4 regions of the Nonomuraea sp. NPDC049649 genome follow, and region 1 is predicted to be linked to each of the others. Evidence: riboswitches for the same ligand, from Rfam matches in the RefSeq annotation. Region 1 holds a riboswitch; each other region holds the start of a gene.

Region 1 (5,715 bases):
CCGCGGCGACGTCCCAGTTGCCCTTGTTCTCGTCACCGGCCGCGCCGGAGATCACGCCGAGCATCCACGACGGGCAGCCCATGGTGGCGAAGTCGCCGCCCTTGATGGCCTTGTTCCACGGCGGGCTGAACGCCTGCAGCTTGGCGGTCAGGCCCTCCTGGCTGAACTTCTGCACCCAGTCGAAGGCGGTCTTGACGGCCGGGTTGGACTCCAGGACCAGCTGGTTGTCCTTGCTGAAGTAGGAGACGTTGCCGTTCTTCGGCGCCTCCTGCGACAGGATCACGTTGTAGATGGTGTTGGGGCCGTCCATCCACTTCGCGCCGGTGTCGGCGGCGGAGAACTTCTTGCCGGCCTCGAGGTAGGCGTCCCAGGTGGGCCAGAGCGCGGCGACCTCTTCGCGGTCGGTCGGCAGCCCCGCCTTCTCGAACAGGTCCTTGCGGTAGCACATGGTCATGCCGCCGATGTCGGTGCCGAGCGCGAACAGCTTGCCGTCGGCGTTGATGCCCGCCTCCCACTTGGCCGCGGGGAAGTCGGCCTTGCGGTCCTGCAGCCCGTACTCGCCCAGGTCCAGGAAGAACTGCGGGCGGGCCGCCATCAGGCCCATCGCGCCCTCGTCGATGCCGACGATGTCGCCGGCGCCGCTGCCCGCCTGGAGGCGCTGGAGCAGCTGCGGCAGGAAGACGTCCTCGAACCGGTCGGTCAGGTTCGAGTACTTGATCTGGATGTTCGGGTTCTCGGCGTTCCACTTCTCGACGGCGGCGTCGTAGCCGAAGTTCTCGCCGCCACCGAAGGTGTGCACGTTGATGGTGACCGGCTCGGCGGGCGCGTCCGAGGCGGAGTCGGCGGCCGGCGTCTCGGCGTTGCCGCAGGCGGCGGTCACCGCCGCCAGGGCGGCGACCAGGAGTCCGCTGACGGCGAGGCGGCGCTTGTGGTTCGTCATTACCGTACCCCTCTTGGGTGTGGATCTTGGGAGGTGTGATCGCGGCATACCCGCGACTGGAAGTCTTTGGGAGCGCTCCCACAAAGAGTGCCCTCAGCGCGTGCAGGCGTCAACGTCCCGAAACTCAACCGTTACCTCTGGGGCATTCTGCGACCCCTAAAGCGGGCTTGAAGGCATGAACCACGCGAAGCACTACTTGGGAGCGCTCCCATCCCACGGGTACCGTTTCTCCCGCTTTTCGCCACAGAAACACTGAAACCCCCGCCTCAGCGGCAGGAGGCGGCCCGCCGTTCCATGAGAACACGCTCGCGCTCGTTACGCGTCAGCGAGGCCGCGCGCTCGAACTCCGCCGCGGCCTCCCCGAGCCGCCCGAGCCTGAACAGCAGGTCCCCCCGGACGCCCGGCAGCAGATGGTAGCCCTTCAGCGCCGGCTCCCCGGCGATCTGGTCGACCAGCTCCAGCCCCACCCCGGGCCCGTACGCCATCGCCAGCGCCACCGCCCGGTTCAGCTCCACCACCGGCGAGCCCGACAGCGCCGCGAGCCGCGCGTACAGGTCCGCGATGCGGACCCAGTCGGTCTCCCCGGCCGTGAACGCGCGCGCGTGGCAGGCCGCGATCTCCGCCTGCAGAGTGTACGGGCCCAGGTCGCCGCTCAGCTCACCCGCGCGCTCCAGCGCGGCCAGGCCCCGGCGGATGAGCAGCCGGTCCCAGCGGGCGCGGTTCTGCTCCAGCAGCAGGATCGGCTCCCCGGACGGGCCCACCCGGGCCGCCGCGCGGGACGCCTGGATCTCCATGAGCGCCACCAGCCCGAACACCTCGGGCTCCTTGGGCATCAGCCCGGCCAGCACCCGCCCCAGGCGCAGCGCGTCCTCGCAGAGCGCCGGCCGCATCCAGTCGTCGCCCGCGGTGGCCGAGTAGCCCTCGTTGAAGATCAGGTAGATGACCTCCAGCACCGGCGGCAGCCGCTCGGCCAGCTCCATCCCGGAGGGCACCTCGAACGGCACCTTCCGCGCGGCCAGCGTCCGCTTCGCCCGGACGATCCGCTGCGCCACCGCCGGCTCCGACATCAGGAACGCACGGGCGATCTCGCCGGTGGACAGCCCGCCCAGCACCCGCAGCGTCAGCGCCACCCGGGCCTCGGCCGGCAGCACCGGATGGCACGCGGTGAACACCAGCCGCAGCAGGTCGTCCTCGATCTCCCCGGCCTCCGGCGGCTCGTCGTCCTCCAGGCGGTCTTCGAGGTCGCGGCCCAGCTCGGCGAGCTTGCGCTCGTACGTTCTGTTGCGGCGGATCAGGTCGACGGCGCGGCGCTTGGCCACGGTCATCAGCCAGGCGCCCGGGTTGCGCGGCACGCCCTCGCGGGGCCACTGCTCCAGCGCCGCGACCAGCGCGTCCTGCGCCAGCTCCTCGGCCAGGCCGACGTCGCGCACGATGCCGGAGAGCCCGGCGATGAGCCGCGCCGCCTCGATGCGCCAGACGGCCTCGACGGCCCGGTGGGTGTCCGAAGCTGTCACCCGGCCATGCAAACAGCCCGACGGGCGGGCCGCAACCTCCGTTCCGCGCCAGACGGAGGTCGCGGCCCCGCCCGTCAGGAGTCCGGACGCTCGGCTTCCAGGCCCTCCCGCACCGCCCGGTCGCGCCGGGCGGTCTCCGGGGTCATGGAGGTCTCCGGCATGTCGGCCGCGTCGAAGACCTCCCAGACCTCCAGGCCGACGCCCTCCTCGCCTTCCGGTACGGGGACGCGCAGGGCCCATTCGATGGCCTCCTCGCGGGATTTGACCTGGATGAGCCAGAAGCCGGCGATGATCTCCTTGGTCTCGGCGAAGGGCCCGTCGATGACCTTGGGCTTGCCCTTGCCGTAGGCGATGCGGGCGGCGCGGGAGCTGGGGTGCAGCCCTTCGGCGGCCAGCAGGACGCCGGCCCTGGCCAGCGACTCGTTGTAGGCGATCATGTCGTCGACGAGTTCCTGGCTCGGCATGACGCCCGCCTCGGTCTCGGCGCTGCCCTTACCGATGATCATGAATTTCACGGTGGTTCTCCTCGAATCCCGGTCTCGCCTGAGCGTCGGGCGAGCGGTGCCCGGATCGACACCTCACGGGATTCTTCCGGAGAACTCAGGCGGCGTACTCGGGGTAGCCGTAACCCACGACCTGCCACTTGGGACGGATCCGCTCCTCGACCTTCCCGCGGCCGGTGTTGCCCTCGATCGTGGTGATCGTCCCGTTGTTGTTGTCCTTGACCACGAAGCCGACGTGCTGGATGGCTCCGATGCTGTTGCTGCCGTTCCAGGCGAAGAAGACGACGGCGCCCGGCCTGGGCTCGGTGCCCCAGCGGTTGTTGTCCCTGAACCACTGGGCGTGCGTCACCGTGTAGGCGTCCGAGCCGACCTGCGAGCCGGCGCCGAGTTGCTCGCCGACCCAGGAGACGAACATCGCGCACCAGGGGGCGTTCAGGTAGGCGCTGGGGTGGCCGCCGTCGCGGGCGACGGTCTCCAGGGCGCGCTGCGAGCCGGCATACCAGTGCTGGAACTTGGTGCCGCCGCCCTGGGCGTTCTCCGTGATGCCGATCTGCGCCCTGGCCAGGGCGAGCACGTCGGAGGCGGTGGCGGTGATCTTCTTCTCGGAGTCCTGCGCCGCGGCCTGGACCCGGTCGCTGCCGGGGTCGGCGTGGGCGGGGAGGGCGACGCCCAGAGTGCAGGCGGCGAGGGCGGCGGCGAGGGCGGCGCGGAGCCGGCTGGGTTTGGGGGAAGGGGAAAGACGGTGCCTGACCATCGAGGGGAGATACTCCTTGCTTCCATGCCGCTTACCGGGTTAGCTGACGGGTTCGGGCGTGGAAGCTGCCCTACGGCGCGCTAGGCGCCGATTCACCCCGAGGGAAGTGGGTCCCCGGTTCCGCGCAGGGCGGATTCAGCGGTCGCAGGGCGGTCCTGCGAGGCGACGATCTACTCGGACATGAACGGACAAACCGGACGTTCGTCGCGAATGCCGAGTAAGGTAACGTATCCGGCAAGAGACGGCAAGCGCCCTAAAGCCGCAGCTAGCGGAGCTGCGCCCGCGCTTCGGCCAGAAGCCGCATCATGGCAAGGCTTTCGTCAAGCGGCATGACTTCGCTCTCGGTGCGGCCCCGCGCAAGACAGTCGCGGACCTCCCGGAGCTCTCCGGCGTACCCGTTCTCCGCCGGATCCCCGAGCACGTGCTCCTCCGGCTCCATCCCCGGCCTGCTGAGCACGACCCGCCGCGGAGCCCAGAACGGAGCGTCGATGTCGGCCCGCATCCCGGTGCCGACCACACTGGCGTCGTTGGCATATCCTGCGAGCAGCGAGCACTCCACCAGCGCCCGCGCGCCGCCCGGGTATCTCATCAGCCCGCCCGCCTCGGCGTCCACGCCGCTCGGTGCCAGCGAGCCGGTGAAACTCATGCTCTCGGGCTGCCCGAGGAACAGCTGGGCCAGCCCCATGGGGTAGATTCCCAGGTCGAGCAGGGCGCCGCCGCCCAGCTCGGGCGCCCAGAGCCGGTGCGCCGGATCGTACGGATGCGCGAAGCCGAACGCGGCCCGCACCGAGCGGATCTCCCCGAACCGCTCATCGGCGGCCAGCATGCGGATCAGCGGGCTGAACCGCGTCCACATCGCTTCCATCAGGAAGACCCCGGCCTCGCGGGCCAGCCGGACCATCCGTTCGGCGTCGGCCACGGTGGCGGCGAGCGGCTTCTCGCAGAGCACCGCCTTGCCCGCCGCGATGGCCGCCTCGGCCACCTCGAGGTGCTGCGCGTGCGGGGTGGCGACGTAGACGGCGTCCACCGCCGGGTCGGCGCAGAGCTCGGCGTAGGAGCCGTGGGCGGAGCCGGCGCCGAGCGTCGCGGCCAGCGCCTTGGCCCGGCCCAGGTCGCGGGAGCCGACCGCGGCCACCCGCATCCCCGGTTCGGCGGCGATCACCGCGCCCACCGTCCGGGCGATGCCGCCGGTCGCCGCGATGCCCCAGGCTAAGTCACGCACGCGGAAGATCGTACAGACTCATCCGCGAAAGCGATATATGTGCCAATTACCCCAGCTCGTCGGGGTCGGCGCCGAGGCGGCGGTTGGCGTTCATCGCCCCGATCGCGGCCATGTCCTCGTGGTCCAGGATGAAGTCGAACACGTTGATGTTCTCCCTGATCCGCGACGGGGTCACCGACTTCGGGATGACCACGTTGCCGATCTGGATGTGCCAGCGCAGCACGATCTGCGCGGGCGTGCGGCCGTGCTTCTCCGCCAGCACCGCGAGCGCCGGATCGTCCAGCAGGCCCTTGCCGGAGCCGAGCGGGCTCCACGCCTCGGTGAGGATCCCGTTCTTGTCGTGGAACTCGCGCAGCTCGTGCTGCTGGAACCACGGGTGCAGCTCGATCTGGTTGATGCAGGGGATGATGTCGGTCTCGTCCAGGAGCCGGGTGAGCGTGGCCACCGTGAAGTTGGACACGCCGATCGCGCGGGCCCGGCCGTCCTTGTAGATCTTCTCCAGCCCGCGCCAGGCCTGCACGTACCGGTTCTGCTTGGGCGCCGGCCAGTGGATCAGGTAGAGGTCGACGTAGTCCATGCCCAGCCTGGCCAGGCTCTCGTCGAAGGCCTGCTCCACCCGGTCGTGGTCGCTGTTCCACAGCTTGGTGGTGACGAACACCTTCTCGCGCGGGACTCCGGAGGCGCGCACGGCCCGGCCGACGCCCTCCTCGTTGCGGTAGAGCGTGGCCGTGTCGATGTGCCGGTATCCGGCTTCGAGCGCGGTCCGCACGGCCCGCTCCGCC
Region 2 (5,715 bases), on a different contig from region 1:
CTGCTCGTCCTCTGCGGCTGGGCCGCCGTGACCGCCGCGGTGGCCGGGGTGGCGCTGCGGGTGAGGGACGCGCGGTGACGGGGTTCCGCGATCTCCTGGCCGCCGAGCGCATCAAGATCACCAGCCTGCCCGGGAGCTGGATCGCCCTGGCTCTGGCGTGCGGCGGCAACCTGCTGCTCGGCGCGGTCGCCGCCGCGGACGCGGTGCGGATCGCCGGGCCCGTCGACCTGGCCGCTCTGCTGCTCGTGCCGGTGTACGAGTTCGCCGCGATCCCGGTCCTGGCCGCGGGCGGCGAGTACCGCGGCGGGCAGGTGCGCGTCAGCCTGCTGGCGGTTCCCCGCCGCGCCCGGCTGTTCGCGGCGAAGCTCACCGCGAGCACCGCCGCCGGGCTGGCCGCGTCGGTCCCCGCCGTCCTGCCGGGTCAGCTGCTGCGGGACGTCCGAGCCGCGGACCTCCTGGCCGTGCTGACCGTGTACATCTGGGCGGCGCTGTCGGTGACCGCCGCCTGGTGGGTCTTCGCCCGCCGGGACGGCTAGGCGGCGGGTCGGCGGGGCACGGTCCAGGGCATGGAAGTGCTGAGCAGCCGCGTGCTGGTGCGTCCCGGGGATCTGGAGCGCAGCCGCCGTTTCTACGCCGAGACGCTCGGGCTGGCGGTCTACCGCGAGTTCGGGCCGCCGGAGCATCCCGGCGTGGTGTTCTTCCTCGGTCAGGGGTTCCTGGAGGTGTCCGGGCGCGCCGACGGCCCCGCCGGGGAGCGGATGCAGCTGTGGCTGCAGGTCCGCGACGTGCGGCGGGAGGAGGAGCGGCTGCGCCGGGCGGGCGTCACCGTGCTGCGCGAGGCCCGGCAGGAGCCGTGGGGGCTGATCGAGCTGTGGATCGCCGACCCCGACGGGCACCGGATCGTGCTGGTGGAGGTGCCGCCCGAGCACCCGCTGCGGCGCGATCCCCGCTGAGACTGGGTCTCTCGGACGTGAGCGGTGCTCGTAGCATTGATACGTTCATCAGCCGCTGCTCTTCACCACCGAGGAACGATGCCCAGCATCAAAGATGTCGCCAGACTCGCCGGAGTCTCCGTCGGCACCGTGAGTAACGTGCTCAACCGGCCCGAGGTGGTGGCCCGCGAGACCCGCCGGCGGGTGGAGGCCGCGGTGGCCCAGCTCGGCTACGTCCGCAACGGCTCCGCCCGCCAGTTGCGCGCCGGGCGCAGCACGACCATCGCCGTGGTCGCGCTCGACCTGACCAACCCGTTCTTCATCGACGTGCTGCGCGGCGTCGAGGAGGCCGCCCAGGACGTCGACGTGAACGTCATGGTGGTCAACAGCAACAAGGACGCCGCCCGGGAGGCGCGGCTGCTGCGGATGTTCGAGGAGGAGCGCCCGCTGGGCGTGCTCATAACGCCGGTGAGCGCCTCGGGCCAGCGGGAGCGGCTCGGCGGGCTGATCTCCCGGGGCATCCCGGTGGTGCTGTTCGACAGCTCGACCCGCCACTCCTACGGCTGCGCCGTCTCGGTGGACGACGTGCTAGGCGGGCGGCTGGCCGGCCGTCACCTGCTGGAGCGGGGACACCGGCGGATCGCCTTCGCCGGCGGGCCGTTCGCCGTCCGCCAGGTGGAGGACCGCCACCGCGGCCTGGCCGCCGCGCTCGGCGACACCTCCGGCCTGACCGTGATCCCGCTGCCCGACCTCACCGTCGCCACCGGCCGCGCGGCGGGCAAGGAGCTCGCCGACCTGCCCCGTGAGGAGCGGCCCACCGCCGTGTTCTGCGCGAACGACCTGGTGGCGATGGGGGTGCTGCAGGAGCTCACCCAGCGCGGCCTGCGGGTCCCCGCCGACGTGGCGATCCTCGGGTACGACGACATCGACTTCGCCGCGGCCGCCGCCGTGCCGCTGTCGTCGATCCGGCAGCCGCGCGCGCAGCTCGGCCGTACCGCGGCGCTGATGCTCCTGGAGGAGGCCAACAACCCGCACGGTCACGAGCACCGGCACGTGGTCTTCCAGCCGGACCTGGTGGAACGCGTCTCCACCGCGTCCTGACGGTCCCGCCGTCAGAAGGCGTAGGGGCCGAAGCGGCCCCAGGCCACGACCGCGGCCAGGACGAGCAGCACCGCGTTGACCGCGATGGCCGGCAGCTCCCCGCGCCGGGCGTGCGTGACCGCGGCGCCGAGCATGACGAGGACCAGGCCGCCCGCCGCCAGCGGGGTCAGGATCGGCAGGACGCCGGTCGTCGCCGGGAGGAGCAGCCCGAGCGCGGCCGCCACCTCCAGGCCGCCGATGGCCTTGACCGCGCCGGCCGGGAAGTCACCGGCCCAGGCCAGCCCCGAGGCCGCGAGCCGTTCCCTGGGCTGGGCCAGCTTCATCAGCCCGGCCAGCGCGAACACGGCCGCCAGCAGTCCCGCGACGATCCACAGTGCGAAATCCATACCGTCCCGTCCTCCGAAGGTCCAACAGGACTGTAAGGGGTCCCCGCTCCGGCCGTGTTACCGGCGGGCGGCTGCCGCGGCCCAGTCGAGCAGGGCCCCGGCCGTCTGGAAGCGGCGGGTGGAGCTGGTCTCACCGAGCAGGACGCCGACCAGCGTGCTGTCGCCGCGCTCGGCGGCGAAGGCGAGCGTGAAACCGGCCGCGCGGGTGTAGCCGGTCTTGACGCCGAGCGCGCCGTACGAGCCGAGCAGGCGGTTGGTGTTGCGCCAGGAGTACGAACGGTGCTCGGAGGTGGCGGGGACCGTGTGGTAGCGGGTGGAGGTGACCTTCTTCAGCGTCGGGTCGGCGAGCACCGCCTGGGCCAGGCGCACCTGGTCGCGGGCCGTGGAGTGGCCGCCGCCGCCGTAGGGCATGCCGTCGGCGTTCACGTACAGCGTGTCGTTCATGCCGAGCTGCCGGGCGGTGGCGTTCATCTTGTCCACGAACGCCTCGACGCCCGGCCCGAACGCGCGGGCGAGCGTGTGGGCGGCGTCGGCGCCGGAGGGCAGCATGAGCGCGTACAGCAGGTCCTCGACGGTCAGCGTGTCGCCGGCGCGCAGGTAGGCGACGGCGGCGCCGCCCCGGGAGGCGTAGCTGACGTCGGCGCTGGTGACGGTGACCTTGTCGGCGGGGTCGGCCTCCTGGAGGACCACGTACGCGGTCATCATCTTGGTGAGGCTGGCCACCGGCCTGCGCAGGTCGGCGTCCTTGCTGAGGTGGACCTGGCCGGTGGTGGCGTCGACCAGGTGGGCGGCCTTGGCCAGGACTTGGGGCGCGTCGGCGGCGTGGGCGGGGGCGGCCTGGACGACGCCGGCCGGAGGGGCGGCGTGGGCGGCGGTGGCTCCGGCGGTCGCTACGCCGCCGGCGAGGGCGAGGGCGAGCAGGGCACCGCGCAGCCGGTGGGTGACATGCATGTGGGGTTTGCTCCTTGCTTCCATGCCGCCTACCGGGTTAGCTGACGGGTTCGGGCGTGGAAGTGCCCTACGGCGTGCGCCGATTCACCCCAAGGGGTTGGGTCCCCGGCTCCGCGAACGGATTCGGCGGCCGTGCGCCTCCCCGGGGGCGGGGAACGCACGGTCTGGGCAAATGGAGCTTCAAGCTAATGCAATCCGACAAAAGCCGCAAATAGCCACAAACAGGCGACACACCCTTAAGTTGACTCACCTCGTGACGGCCTTGATATTGACGTAACACCAGGCGCACACCTCCCTACCGGCTCACGAAGGGAGTTTCGTCGTGCCAGCGTGATCTTCGTTCCGGCTGGGACTCCCAAGCGCCTCCGCTTTAATCACTCGTGAGCGGGCCATTCCTCGGCCAGGAGCGCGAATGAGAGACCGTCGAGCCATCCCTTGGTGCGGTGGAGTGAGTCTTTCACCGCGTGCTGTTCGCGGCGCATCCCGCCGCCACCAACATCTAGCGGACGCGCAGGCCCGTGATGAGGAGCCCGGCCATGCGGCGCGCGTCGTAGGCGGGGTCGTCGGCGCCGATGCAGAGGTTGCCGATGCCCCGCATGAGCTCCAGCGCCTCCTGTCCGGGCCGGATCTCGCCGGCGGTGGCCGCGGCGTCGAGCAGGTGGGCGCAGACGGGGACGAGCCGGTCGAGGAAGTAGGCGTGCAGCGCCTGGAACCCGGCGTCGTCGGAGTGCAGGACGGCGGCGAGCCCGTGCTTGGTGACCAGGAAGTCCACGAAGAGGCCGACCCAGCGCTCCAGCGCGGCGTACGGGGTGGGGCCTTCGGCGAGCAGGGCGGGGCCGGCCTCGGCGCAGGCCTCCACCTGGTGCCGGTAGACGGCGATGATGAGGTCCGCCCGCGTCGGGAAGTGGCGGTAGATGGTGGCGGTGCCGACGCCGGCTTTGGCCGCGATGTCGCGGATGGGCGCGTCGACGCCTGAGGTGACGAAGATCGCGGCGGCCGCGTCGAGCAGGTTCTTCTCGTTGCGCCGGGCGTCCGCCCGCTTGGGCCGGGCCCGGCTCCGGTTGTCGCTCATCGCGTCCCTCCGACGGCATTGCCAAACGGGACACTGTCCCGTATCGTCAAACGGGACATCGTCCCGCTTCATCATCTCAGAGCGGCGACCTATCGGCCACCTTTTAGAAGGGCCCACCCATGATCACAACAGCCGTCCCGGTCGTCTCGGCAAAGCCGGTGGTGCTGCCCGCCCCCGGCCGCGGCGAGGACCTGCTTGTACGGGTCTCGGCCCCCGCCGACGGGCATCGGTTACCGATCATCGTCTTCTCGCACGGTTTCGGCTGGTCGATGGCGGGCTACGACCCGCTGGTCGACTTCTGGACCGCTCACGGCTTCGCGGTGATCCAGCCCACCCACCTCGATTCCCGAACGCTGAACCTCCCGCCCGACGACCCCCGTACACCTCTCATCTGGCGGCACCGGGTCGAGGACCTGAAGCGCGTCCTCGACCACCTCGACCTCGCCGAGGCCGCCGTCCCCGGCCTGGCCGGGCGGCTCGACCGCGGCCGGATCGCGGCGGCCGGGCATTCCTGGGGCGCCCAGACCGTCAGCATGCTGCTCGGCGCCCGCGTCCTCGGCCCCGACGGCCGCCCGGGTGAGGACCTGTCCGACCCGCGGGTCAAAGCGGGCGTGCTGCTCACCGTGCCCGGCCGGGGCGGCGCCGACCTGAGCCCGTTCGCGGCCGAGCAGATGCCCTTCATGAACCCGGACTTCACCGGCATGACCACCCCGGCCCTCGTGGTCGCGGGTGACAAGGACCAGTCACCGCTGACCGTCCGGGGGCCGGACTGGTTCACCGACGCGTACACCCTGAGCCCCGGCCCCAAGAGCCTGCTCACCCTGTTCGGGGCCGAGCACACGCTCGGCGGGATCGCGGGCTACCAGGTCGCCGAGACGACGGACGAGCACCCCGGCCGCGTCGACCTGCTCCGGCGGGTCACCACCACCTACCTCCGCAGCGTCCTCGACGGCGCGGACTGGCCGCCGAGCCCGGACCCGCTGGGCGCGGTCGAGTCCAGATAGAGCTTCATCGCCTCCTTGACGGCGGCGAGCAGGCTCGCGGCCCGGGTGTCCGGCACCCCCTCCAGCAGGCGGTTCATCACGTAACCGAACGCCAGCCCGCTCCCCGGATCGGCGAACCCGAGCGAGCCGCCCATCCCGCCGAACCCGAAGGCGGCCGGCGAGTACCAGTACGCGTCAGGCATGGGAAGCCCGAACCCGGTGCCGATGCGCACGGGCACCCGCAGGATCCGGTCGACGCCCGCGACCTGCTCCGCCGTCGCCGCGGCGAG
Region 3 (5,715 bases), on a different contig from region 1:
CGGCGGCGAGCGGGTCGTCGCCGAGGTCCAGGGCATCGGCCGCTTGGAGAACACCGTGGTCAAGGAGGGCTCGGCCTGATGCGCCGTACCTTCGAGGACGCGCTGAGCTGGAGCGCGACCGGCACCGAGCTGTTCCTCGGCACCGTCGCCGGGTGGGGCGAGGAGGAGTACCTCGCCCCCTCCGGGCTCCCCGGCTGGACCCGCAAGCACCTGGTGGCGCACGTGGCGGCCAACGCCGACGCGCTGCGCAACCTGGTCCGCTGGGCCGCGACCGGCGAGGAGACCCCGATGTACGCCTCAAGTGAGCAGCGGAACGCCGACATCGAGGCCGGCTCTTCGAAGCCCGCCGCCGAACTCGCCGCTTGGCTGCGCGCGTCGGCCGACCGGCTCGCCGAGGAGGCCGCCGCCCTGGACTCCGGGCAGTGGCAAGCCCAGGTGGTCACCGCCCAGGGCCGCACGGTCCCGGCGACCGAGATCCCGTGGATGCGCTCGCGCGAGGTCCTGGTGCACGCCGTCGACCTGGCCGCCGGCGTCTCCTTCGCCGACCTGCCGGCCGGGTTCCTGACCGCGCTCGCCGACGACATCGCCGCCCGGCGCGCCGCCCTCCCCGGCCCCGCCGTCACCCTCACCTCCGCCGGCGACCGCTGGGAGCTCCCCGGTACGGGCGACGCCGCCGCCGTGGCCGGGCCGCTCCCGGAGATCGCCGCGTACCTGGCAGGTCGCCCCCACGCCCTGACCACGACCGACGGCTCACCCGCACCGGCCCTGCCCGCGTGGCTGTGAGCCACCACCCGCACACCCTGACCACGACCGACAGCTCACCCGCGCCCGCCCTGCCGGCGCGGCTGTGAGCCACCACCCACACGCCCTGACCACGACCGGCAGCTCGCCCGTACCGGCCCTGCCGGCGTGAAGCCACTGAGGAGAGCGATGTGACCACCTCCGCGAAGCCGGACGTCCTGATCGTCGGCGGCGGCATCGGCGGCCTGAGCGCCGCCTTCGCCCTGGCCCGCGAGGGCCTGCGGGTCCGCGTGCTGGAGCAGGCCGGCGCGTTCGGCGAGGTCGGCGCCGGTCTCCAGATCGCGCCGAACTGCACTCGCATCCTGGACGACTACGGCCTGCTCGACGAGGCCAAGAGCCTCGGCGTGCTGCCCAGGAGCATGGTGATGCGCGACGCCCTCGACGGCGACGAACTCACCCGGCTCGACCTGGCCGACCTGGAACGCAGGTACGGCTTCCCGTACATGGTCATCCACCGCAGCGACCTGCACGGCATCTTCCTGCGCGCCTGCCGCCGGGCGGGCGTCGACCTGGTCACCGACGCCCGCGCCACCGGCTACGAGAACACCGCGTCCGGCGCCCGGGTGCTGCTGGCCGGCGGCCGCGCCGAGGAGGCGCGGATCGTCATCGCCGCCGACGGCCTGCACTCGGTCGCGCGCCGCCTGCTCGCCGACGACGAGCCGGTGAGCTCCTCCTACGTCGCCTACCGCGCCGCCATCCCGATCGAGCGGGTCGGGCGGGAGGTCGACCTCAGCGAGGTCTCGGTCCACATCGGCCCGCGCTGCCATTTCGTCCAGTACGGGCTGCGCGGCGGCGAGATGCTCAACCAGGTCGCGGTCTTCCAGTCGCCCAAGGCGCTCGCGGGTGAGGCCGACTGGGGCACGCCGGACGAGCTCGACGGCGCCTTCGCCGCGGCCTGCGAGGAGGTCCGGCAGGGCATCCCGCTGATGTGGCGCGACCGCTGGTGGCGGATGTTCGACCGCGACCCCATCATGACGTGGGTGCACGGCAACATCGCGCTGCTCGGCGACGCCGCCCACCCGCCGCTGCAGTACATGGCGCAGGGCGCGATCATGGCCATCGAGGACGGCTGGGTGCTCGCCCGGCACGTCGCCGCCCGCCGCGCCGCGGACGGCACGGTCGACTGGCCGGGCGCGCTCGCCGCGTACGAGGCGGTCCGTCCCGAGCACTGCCGGCGCGTCCTGCTCACCGCCCGCGACTGGGGCGAGCTGTGGCACCTGGACGGACTCCCCCGTCTCCAGCGCAACGCGATCCTGCGGGCCCGCGACGTCCACGACTACTCCTTCATCGACTGGATCTACGGGCCGACGGCGCTCACCCCCGAGGAGGAGCCGCCGATGTTCACGCCCATCCCGCTCGACTCCGTACAGACGGACCTGTCCGCGGCGGGGGCCGGCTAGTTCGCCAGGCCGGAGAACACGCCGGGCTCGTAGGAGCCTCCAGGGTTGCGCACGATCACGTTGAGCCGGTTGTTCGCGTTGATCATGGCGATCAGGGAGACGAGCGCCACCAGCTGGTCCTCGTCGTAGTGCCGGCGCGCCTGCTCCCACGTCTCGTCGGACACGCCGGTGTGGGCGTCGGCGAGCCGGGTGCCCTCCTCGGTGAGGGCCAGCGCGGCCCGCTCGGCCTCGGTGAACACGGTCGACTCCCGCCAGGCCGCGACCAGGTGGAGCCGGGCCTGGGTCTCCCCCGCGGCCGTGGCGTCCTTGGTGTGGTAGTCGATGCAGAATCCGCATCCGTTGATCTGGCTGGCGCGCAGCATCACCAGGTCCTGGGTGGTCTGGGGCAACGGGGATTGGTGGATGGCCAGGACCACGCTGTGCATCCGTTTGGCGATCTTCGCGCCGAGCGCGCTGGCCCTCAGGTCGAGACGGGGTTGCATATCGGTGTCCTCACTAGGTGACGGCGCGTGCCGCGCGGCAGAACCGGCGCGGCACCCCTGACGTGCAGAACTTCCCCGGGGAGCCGATCCTTGTGCCGGTACGGCACGATCACGAACCTTTCGTGACGGATCCGAGACAGCCCCTTGACCGATTTGTGGCCTTTGGGTAGTTTTGGAGCTTGCAGTGGTGGTTTGACCGCTGCCGTTCATTGCCCGGACCGCGCCCTCTCGCGCGGCCGCCTAATCCGCCATCTTCGCGGAGCCGGGGACCCACTCTCTCTTTCCACCGGGGTGAATCGGCGCACGCACGCCGTAGGGCACTTCCACGCCCGAACCCGTCAGCTAACCCGGCAGGCGGCATGGAAGCTAGGAGCAACTCCTTCATGCGTCTCACTCACCGGCTCAGCCATGCCCTGCTCGGATTCGCCGTCGCCGCGGGCGCCGCGACCGCCGGCGCCGGCGCCGCCCAGGCCGCCGACTCCGCGCCCGCGGCCGCCGTCCAGCAGCACAAGCCCGCCGTCAAGGCCCCGGCCGTCCTCGGCGAGGCCGCGTACCTGGTGGACGCCGACACCGGCCAGGTGCACCTGAGCAAGGAGGCCGACCTGCGCAGGCCGGTCGCCAGCCTCACCAAGGCGATGACCGCGTACACCGTACTCAAGCAGGCCAAGCCCACGGACAAGCTCACGATCAGCGACGAGGACGTCCGATACGCGGCCCAGGGCGGCGCGGCGGTCGCGCACCTGCGCGCCGGCGACACCCTCACCGTCGAGGACGTGCTCCACGCCCTGATGCTCCCCTCGGGCGCCGACGCCGCCCACGCGCTCGCCCGCACCTACGGCCCCGGCGTCCCCGCCTTCGTCGCCAAGATGAACGCCACCGCCGCCGAACTCGGCATGACCGGCACCCAGTACGTCAACGCCGACGGCATGCCCTACGGGGGCGGCGGCCACTCCACCGCCCGCGACCAGGCCACCCTCGCCAAGGCGGTCCTGGACAACGAGGCACTCAAGGAGATCACCTCCACCCGCTTCTACACGCTCAAGGCCACCCCCGAGCACGGCCCGTACTCCTGGAAGAACACCAACCGCCTCCTCGCCAACCCCGGCGCCGTCGGCGTCAAGACCGGCTTCACCCGAGCGGCCGGCTACACCCTCTCCTTCGCCGGCGAACGCGACGGCAACCGCGTGATCGGCGTCATCCTCGGCGAGACGGACTCCGGCCGCCGTTTCCAGACCGCCCAGGCCCTCCTGGACTGGGCGACCGCCCGCACCCGCTAGAGGCTCCCGCAGCCCGCGTACCGGCGTGAGCAAGACCGGCGAGCCCCGCCTCACGCCCGCTGGGGCGCGGCCACCGTGACCGGCGGTTCGCGCAGCACGCGTACGGGCGACAGAAAGACCGGGAGGAAGGCGATCGCCAGGAAGACGCCCCCGGTCCAGAGCGCGGCGCGGGCGCCGGCCACCTCGCCGATCACCCCCGCCGCGGCGGCGCCGACCGCGAGCGCGCCCGTCAGGACGAAGCGGAAGGTCGCGTTCATCCGCCCGAGCAGGTCATCCGGCGTCATCCGCTGCCTGATGGTCACCCCGAGGACGTTGTCCATGCCGGTCTTGAACATCGCCAGCAGCCAGCCGCCCCCGGCCACCCACAGCCAGGGGCCGTGACCGGCGAGCGGCACCAGCAGCCCCGCGGGCGCCAGGCAGAGCCCGGCCCATCCCAGAGTCGGCCCGTACCCGATCCGGCGGGACACCGGCCCGGCGCAGCGAGCCCCCAGCAGCAGCCCGGCTCCGCCCGCCGCCCAGAACAGGCCGAGCGCACCCGCCGGAAGCCCGAGCTCCCGGACGAACAGCACCGGCAGCATGGTGTTGGCCATCGAGGACCCGAGATTGATAAGGGTCCCGGTGAACGCGAGCGCCCGCAGCTCGCGGCTGTCGAAGACATGACGGACCCCCTGCTTGATCTGCGCGGACAGCCGCACAGACGTCCCGTCCACCGCCTGCGCGGCCGGAGTGGCGGGCAGAGCCAGGAGCCGGAGCGCCGACGCGAGATGCCCGACCGCCGCGCAGGCCAGCGCCACAGGCGCGGTGAGCAGCTGGACGAGCCCGCCACCCGCGCCGCGCCCTGCCACGTTCCCGGCGGCGATCAGGCTCACGATGACCGAGTTCGCCTGGACCAGCCCGTCCCGGCCCACCAGGCGCGGCAGCGTGCTCTGGGCGCCGACGTCAGCGAAGACCGTGGCACATCCGTTCAGCAGGGCGACCACGTACAGCTGGCCGAGCGTGAGCGAGCCCGCCCACCAGGCCAGCGGCACGGAGGCGGACAGCGCGAACCGCGCCAGGTCCGCGCCGATCAGCACCCGCCGGTGGCGCATCCGATCCACCCACGCGCCGGCTGGCAGGCCGATGAGGAGAAAGGCGACGGTGCTCAACGTGGCCAGCACGCCGACCTCACCGGGACCGGCGTCCAAGGCGGACACGGCCACGAGCGGGACGGCGACGTAGCCGATGTTGACGCCCAGCTGGCTCAGGGTGGTCGCGGTGAACAGTGTGCGGAAGCCCGGGTTACGCCAGGCCGAGTCATGGTGCATGGCGCCGTTCAGGCTGCCCCATCCCACTTGGTAGGACAAGTGAAAGATTCTGGCTCTGCGTTAAGCTTTTCTTCATGCTCGACGTGCGGCGCATGCAGATCCTCCGCGCGGTCGTCGCCGGCGGCTCGGTGACCGCCGCGGCGGCCAACCTCGGCTACACCCCGTCCGCCATCAGCCAGCAGGTGGCCGCCCTGGAAAAGGAGGCCGGCCTGCCACTCCTGGAACGCGCCGGCCGGGGCGTGCGCCCCACAGCGGCCGGTCGCCTGCTCGCCGACCACGCCGCCGTGATCAGCCGGCAACTCGCCGAAGCCGAGACCGAGCTGGCCGATCTCCGCGCCGGCCGCACCGGACGGCTGACCATCTGCTACTTCGCCTCAGCCGGCGCCCCACTCCTGGCCCCGGCCCTCGCCGTCTTCCGGGCCCGGCACCCGGGAGTACGCATCGACCTGCG
Region 4 (5,715 bases), on a different contig from region 1:
CAGGCGGCGGGGGAGGCCGCGCAGGAGGGCGCCGCCGCCGGTCAGCACCATGCCGTGGGCGGCGATGTCGCCGGCCAGTTCGGCAGGGCAGTCTTCCAGGGCCGACGCGGCGGCGCGGGCGATGGCCTGGGCGGGGGCCCTCGTGACCTCGTACAGCTGCTGGACGGGGAGCCACGCCACCCGCTGGCGCCGCGAGCCGGGGTCGAGGCCGCGGACGATGACGTGCCGGTCGATCGGTTTCCAGGATGAGCCGGCGCGGAGTTTGGCCGCCTCCGCCTCGGCCGGGCCGACCAGCAGGCCGTGTTCGCGGGCGACCAGGGCGGCGATGGCGGCGTTCACGGCGTCGCCGCCGGTGTGGACGGTCCGGGAGGCGATGACGGCGCCGCAGGCGAGGATGGCGATCCTGGTCACGCGGGGGCCGATGTCGACCACCATGCGCCCGGCGGGCTCGGTGACGGCCAGGCCCGCGCCGAGGGCCACGGCGACGGCGTGGTCGACGAAGTACACGCGCCTGGCGTCCGCGCGGTAGGCGAGGCTCTTGGCGGCCTCGCGCAGGACCGGCGATCCGGCGCCGGGGAGCGCCATCACCAGCCGGGGCCGGGCGAAGGGGTGGCCGTGCACCTTGGTCAGGAAGTGCTTGACCAGCCGTCCGGCGAGCTCGCCGCCCTCGCGCACCGGCCAGCGGGGGACTCCGTCGCCTTGCCGTACGGCTTCCGCGCCGAAGAGGACGCCGCCGCCGGGGGAGCCGAGCACGCCCGGGGGTGGGGAGCCGAAGACGACGTCCTGCTGGGCCACGTACGCGGAGGCGCCGTAGAGGGTGTCCTGGCCGTTGCGGTGGGAGGCGGCGAGGGAGGGGCCGGGGTCGGTGAGGAAGGCGGCCGAGGGTTCGTTGAGCACGATGCCGGCGCCGCGGGCGTAGATCTGCGTGGTGGCGGCGCCGAGGTCGATCGCGAGGTCCCGGCCGAGGAATCCGAGCGGACTCACCCGCCGCCGCTCCGGGGGGAGAAGCTGCATGTCACTTGGTGTTTCCTCGATCAGGTCAAGGCAATACCAAGTCGTCCATGACGGTTTCCGGTTATGCGCTGTCATGGCCGCCGTGCCAAGCTGGCCTCGTACGCACACAGGAGGTCCTCATGGCGGAAACCCCGGAGTCGGAAGTCGGCGAGACTCCCGAGGACGAGATGAAGCGCAAGTTCCGTGAGGCGCTGGAGCGCAAGCGCGGTCAGCAGGCCGGATCCGGCGGGGGTGGCAGGGAAGCCGGCCATTCCAAGATCCACGGAAAGCATGGTCCGGTCGCCGGCAAGCGATCTTTCAGGCGCAAGAGCGGCGGCTGACGCTGGGTGTTCGAGGGGGTACGGCATGCCGTACCCCCTTTTTCTAGGTAGATCTTCGCCCGAATCATGGGGATACCTTTGCGTATGTCCGGTTTGCTCGCTAGATTGGGCCGCATCAACCGGGCAGTGAGCTCGGCTCTTCACCAGGAAGAGGCGACTGCCCGGCGCCGAATCCCGCACCGCGCGGGAACCGGGGACCCATCTCATCTGGGGTGAATCCGGCCCAGGCGGCCGGTAGGGCATCTCCACGTCCGAACCCGTCAGCTAACCCGGTAGGCGAGATGGAGAGGACAGTTTCTTTGATGTATCACCGCAGTTCTTCCCCCCACCGCGGGATCTCATCGACCGCCGGCTGAGCGGCGACATTCTTCCTCATATCTGATCGCGCTCCGCGCGTAGCGTCCGCATGGCCTGAGCCCGGCTACGCCCTCTGACGAGCGCTGTCTTTCCTGTTCCCTCACGAAGGACTTCTGTTTTCCATGTCTGCTCGCTTCAGCATGCGTTCTTTCGCCCTGCTCGCCGCCACCGCCGGCACGCTCGCGCTCGGCTCCGGCGCCACGGTTCTCGCCGACACCGGTGACGACTCCGCCAAGAAGACCGCCAAGGCCACGACCACCCAGAAGGTCCTGCTCAAGGGCAAGACCACGGCCTCGTATTTCTGGGACGACGGCTCCGGCCGCGCCGGCGACACGGGCCTGCCCGCCAGCGGGAAGCCCATGCAGAAGGGCATGGCCGCCAGCCCCAGCTGGCCGCTGCTGACCGAGGGATACGTCATCTACAACGGCAAGAAGGCGCCGTTCTTCGTCGGTGACCGCGGTCCGGGCAACCCCTCCAACCGGGGCATCATGCTCGACTTGGACGCCAAGACCTTCGCCGACCTGACCGGCGGCAAGTTCAACCCGCGCACGCTCATGGTGGACGGCAACGGCGGCAAGGGCCACATCAAGGTCGAGTACGTCATCACCAAGTGGGGTGACGGCCTGGGCCTGAAGAACCACCCGGTCGCCTTCTCCACCGGCGCGTACAAGCGCATGGACCGCAACCCCGCGACCCCGCCCCCGACCGTCCTGGCGGAGGACGAGGCCGAGGAGAAGGCCGAGGAGAAGAAGAAGGCGAAGGACGAGAAGTCCCTCGCCCAGGGCGGGAAGCCCGGCCCGGTGCGGGTCTCTCCGGTGAAGGCCGGCTTCGCCCACACCCAGCCCGTGGCCGAGCGGAAGCCCGCCGAGACCACCGAGGCCGCCGCCACCGGCACCGAGCGGAGCGGCCTGACGGGCGCCGCCGTGGTCGGCGGAGTGGCGCTGCTCGGCGGCGGTCTGGTGCTGGGCCGCGAGCGCATCCGCAGGCTGGTGCGCCGCTGATCTTTGCGGCGGCCCGATCCGAATGACATTCTAGGGCCGTGACCTCGATCGCATCGGCCAACGGCATCGACATCGCGTACGAGAGCTTCGGCTCTCCCGGCGGGCGCCCGCTCCTTCTGATCATGGGGCTGGGCGCCCAGCTCATCCACTGGGACGACCGGCTCTGCGCACAGCTCGCGGAGCAGGGGCACCACGTCGTCAGGTTCGACAACCGCGACGCGGGCCTGTCGACCCATCTCCACGACGCGGGCGCCCCCACTCCCGGCGGGCCCGCGCCCTACCTCCTGAAGGACATGGCCGAGGACACGGCCGGGCTGATGGACGCGCTCGGCTGGCAGGCCGCGCACGTGATGGGCGCCTCGATGGGCGGCATGATCGCCCAGACGCTCGCCATCCAGCACCCCGATCGCGTGCTCACCCTCACCTCGATCATGTCCACCCCCGACCTCGGCGTGGCGCCGCCGACCGAGGCCGCCCGCGAGGCCCTCTTCGCCAAGCCGGTGAGCACCCGGGAGGAAGCCGTCAAGCAGGCGGTGGTGACCTCGTCGGTGATCGGCTCCCCGGGCTACGAGCTCGACCGCGAGCACATCGAGCGGCTGGCAGGGCAGGCGTACGACCGCTGCCACGACCCGGCGGGCGTGGCCCGGCAGCTCGCCGCCATCATGGCCTCGCCCGACCGGACCGAGGCGCTCACCCGGCTCAACGTCCCCGCGCTGGTCGTGCACGGCGCCGACGACCCGCTCATCCCGCTCTCCGGCGGCCAGGCCACCGCGGCGGCGATCCCGGGCGCGGAGCTCAAGGTCTTCCCCGGCATGGGGCACGACCTCCCCGCCCCCGTCTGGCCCGACCTCGTCGAGGCCGTCTCCAAGCTCACCGCCGGCCAGTGACGGCACGTTCCCGCGGGCCAGCCAGAAGGCCCGCGGGAACGTACGGGTGGAAGGGGCGCACCTCGCGAGCTGCCGGGAGGCTCGCTGCCTCACGAGGTGCGCCCCGGCGACGGCACGCGCCCGCCGCGCCCGGGCGCGCGCCGCCGGGTCTTCGGGGCGGAGGGTCAGACCTCCAGCCGCTCCTCGATGCCTTTCAGGTGGTGCCTGGCCAGGGCCAGGTTGGCCCGGCCGCGGTCCAGCGCCAGGTAGAGGAACAGGCCCTTGCCGCCGCGGCCGGATATCGGCCGGATGAGGTGGTACTGGCTGCCGAGCGTGATGAGGACGTCCTCGATGGCGTCGTTGAGCCCCAGCGAGTCCATCGTGCGGAGCTTCGCCTTGACGACCTCGGTGTTGCCCGCCGCGGCGACCTGGAGGTCCAGGTCCTTGGAGCCGCCGAGGGAGCCCAGCGCCATGCCGCTGCCGTGGTCCACGATGGCGGCGCCGATGGACCCGTCGATCGCCATCATCTCCTTGAGAGAGATGTCCATGCTGGCCATGTTCTTCCTCCGTTCGAAAACGATCACTTGTTGCCTGCTGCCACCGCCGCCACCGCGGCGGCGGTCTTGCGCCCCTCCAGCCGGAGCAGCCCGAGGTTGGCGCCGGGCTCAGCCAGGACTGTGAGGACGACGGTGGGCCCGGCGGCGTAGAACGCGGCGTATCCCGCGCTGCCGGAGACGAGCGTCTCCTCCAGATCACCCCGCCCAGCCAAGATCATCATGCGCCGGCTCATCGCCAGCAGCGCCGCCGCCAGCGCGGACACGTGCTCGCTGGTGTCCTCCGCGAGGTCGCACGCGATCGTCAGCCCGTCGATCGTGGAGGCGACGCTCCCCTTGATGTCGGGGGTCCGTTCGCGCAGGAGAACCATCTCCTTGAACACTTCGTGACGCAGTTCCACCGATGGCCTCCTCCTACGTGAGGGGAACCTCACGACAGCTCCTCCAGCGCCTTCCTGAGCCGCAGCAGCAGCTCGATGTCCGTGGGGTCCCCGTTGACGGCCGGGCCGAGCGGGCCGCCGCCGGCGGGGGCGGCCGTCCTGGGCCGGCTGAGGTCCAGGCGCTTGACCCGCTGGGGCAGGGGCGCCGCCTCCTCGGTGACGATCAGCCCCGCCGCCGCCAGCCGGCGCACCGCCAGCAGGACCGCGTACCCGGACCGGCCCATCCGCTTGGCCAGCTCCAGGGGAGTGGCCTCGCCGTCGGCCCGTACCGCCACCTCCCACTGCACGTCGGTGAGGGTCACGCTCTGCCCGGCCAGCCGCGGCGCGAGACGTACCGGAGCGGTGTCCGCGTCGGCCCGCGGCCACGTCTCGGCGAGCCGCGCGCGGCGGCGCGCGCACTCGCGCACCAGGCCGGGCACGTCGAAGTACCACCGCCCGCCGAGCCAGTGCCCCTCGCCGGGCCGGAACTTGGGCCGGGTGCCGGTCGCCGGCAGCAGGAAGAACGCCGCGTCCAGCACCGCGCCGAGCACGCAGTACTGCAGCTCGCCGAGCGTGACCCGGCCCTCCTCCAGCAGCCGGTCGGTGCCGCCGTCGCTCTGCATCCTGCGCAGCGCGGACTCCGGCACCCGGCCCGCCGCCGCGAGCAGCCGCTCCGCGCCGGGCACTCGCGCGCAGGTCATGTACGTGATGCGCCCGTCGTCGAGATAGACGGTTCCGGTACGGCCGATCCTGAGCGCACCGGTGGCCCGTTCCTTGGCGAGCCCGGACAGGAGCGTGTCCAGCGAGGGCATCGGTCACGCCAGCAGCTGCTCGGAGATGGCGCGCAGCCGGTGACGGGCCAGCGCGATGTTCGACCGTTCCGCGTCGAGGCGGACGTAGATCACCAGCGGCCCCTCGAACAGCGTGTCCATCACCCTGATCAGGTGGTGTCCCTGATCGGTGCTGATGAGCAGGTCGCCGATCCGGACGGTGTCGCCGGGGCAGGTGCGGGCCAGCCCGTCCATGCTGGCCCGCAGCATCTCGGTCAGCGCGGCGGCGGCCTTGTCGGCGTCCACGCCGTTCGGCTGCCCGCTGAAGGACACCGCCATTCCGCTCGTATGGTCCACCAGCATCGCGTCAAGCGCTCCCGGTATGGCCATGACTTCGGTCAGGCAGCTGTCGAG

What was found. A riboswitch is a leader RNA that binds a small molecule or an ion and turns the genes downstream of it on or off. The one in region 1 is predicted to bind cyclic di-AMP.
Region 2: linked by a shared signal. The riboswitch ahead of AB0J42_RS32185 (D-alanyl-D-alanine carboxypeptidase family protein) and the one ahead of AB0J42_RS21030 (CHAP domain-containing protein) in region 1 are both predicted to bind cyclic di-AMP.
Region 3: linked by a shared signal. The riboswitch ahead of AB0J42_RS00940 (D-alanyl-D-alanine carboxypeptidase family protein) and the one ahead of AB0J42_RS21030 (CHAP domain-containing protein) in region 1 are both predicted to bind cyclic di-AMP.
Region 4: linked by a shared signal. The riboswitch ahead of AB0J42_RS01510 (hypothetical protein) and the one ahead of AB0J42_RS21030 (CHAP domain-containing protein) in region 1 are both predicted to bind cyclic di-AMP.

What each region holds. Positions count from the first base shown of each region.
Region 1 covers NZ_JBFAOH010000016.1:26,890-32,604, forward strand. Annotated here, with positions in the region: gene AB0J42_RS21015 (extracellular solute-binding protein) at 1-940, opposite strand, end outside; gene AB0J42_RS21020 (RNA polymerase sigma factor) at 1,207-2,454, opposite strand; gene AB0J42_RS21025 (YciI family protein) at 2,529-2,960, opposite strand; gene AB0J42_RS21030 (CHAP domain-containing protein) at 3,055-3,711, opposite strand; cyclic di-AMP (ydaO/yuaA leader) riboswitch at 3,725-3,862, opposite strand; gene AB0J42_RS21035 (Gfo/Idh/MocA family oxidoreductase) at 3,977-4,933, opposite strand; gene AB0J42_RS21040 (aldo/keto reductase) at 4,980-5,715, opposite strand, start outside.
Region 2 covers NZ_JBFAOH010000042.1:22,618-28,332, reverse strand. Annotated here, with positions in the region: gene AB0J42_RS32210 (hypothetical protein) at 1-31, shown strand, start outside; gene AB0J42_RS32205 (hypothetical protein) at 75-536, shown strand; gene AB0J42_RS32200 (VOC family protein) at 567-953, shown strand; gene AB0J42_RS32195 (LacI family DNA-binding transcriptional regulator) at 1,032-2,033, shown strand; gene AB0J42_RS32190 (DoxX family protein) at 2,045-2,419, opposite strand; gene AB0J42_RS32185 (D-alanyl-D-alanine carboxypeptidase family protein) at 2,477-3,370, opposite strand; cyclic di-AMP (ydaO/yuaA leader) riboswitch at 3,382-3,509, opposite strand; gene AB0J42_RS32180 (helix-turn-helix domain-containing protein) at 3,870-4,442, opposite strand; gene AB0J42_RS32175 (chlorophyllase) at 4,562-5,446, shown strand; gene AB0J42_RS32170 (serine hydrolase) at 5,371-5,715, opposite strand, start outside.
Region 3 covers NZ_JBFAOH010000001.1:199,623-205,337, forward strand. Annotated here, with positions in the region: gene AB0J42_RS00920 (fumarylacetoacetate hydrolase family protein) at 1-79, shown strand, start outside; gene AB0J42_RS00925 (maleylpyruvate isomerase family mycothiol-dependent enzyme) at 79-783, shown strand; gene AB0J42_RS00930 (FAD-dependent monooxygenase) at 933-2,201, shown strand; gene AB0J42_RS00935 (carboxymuconolactone decarboxylase family protein) at 2,198-2,683, opposite strand; cyclic di-AMP (ydaO/yuaA leader) riboswitch at 2,911-3,055, shown strand; gene AB0J42_RS00940 (D-alanyl-D-alanine carboxypeptidase family protein) at 3,067-3,960, shown strand; gene AB0J42_RS00945 (MFS transporter) at 4,011-5,303, opposite strand; gene AB0J42_RS00950 (LysR substrate-binding domain-containing protein) at 5,339-5,715, shown strand, end outside.
Region 4 covers NZ_JBFAOH010000001.1:311,866-317,580, reverse strand. Annotated here, with positions in the region: gene AB0J42_RS01520 (rod shape-determining protein) at 1-1,014, opposite strand, end outside; gene AB0J42_RS01515 (DUF5302 domain-containing protein) at 1,134-1,334, shown strand; cyclic di-AMP (ydaO/yuaA leader) riboswitch at 1,490-1,628, shown strand; gene AB0J42_RS01510 (hypothetical protein) at 1,832-2,692, shown strand; gene AB0J42_RS01505 (alpha/beta hydrolase) at 2,731-3,579, shown strand; gene AB0J42_RS01500 (hypothetical protein) at 3,744-4,115, opposite strand; gene AB0J42_RS01495 (roadblock/LC7 domain-containing protein) at 4,139-4,513, opposite strand; gene AB0J42_RS01490 (hypothetical protein) at 4,543-5,343, opposite strand; gene AB0J42_RS01485 (roadblock/LC7 domain-containing protein) at 5,347-5,715, opposite strand, start outside.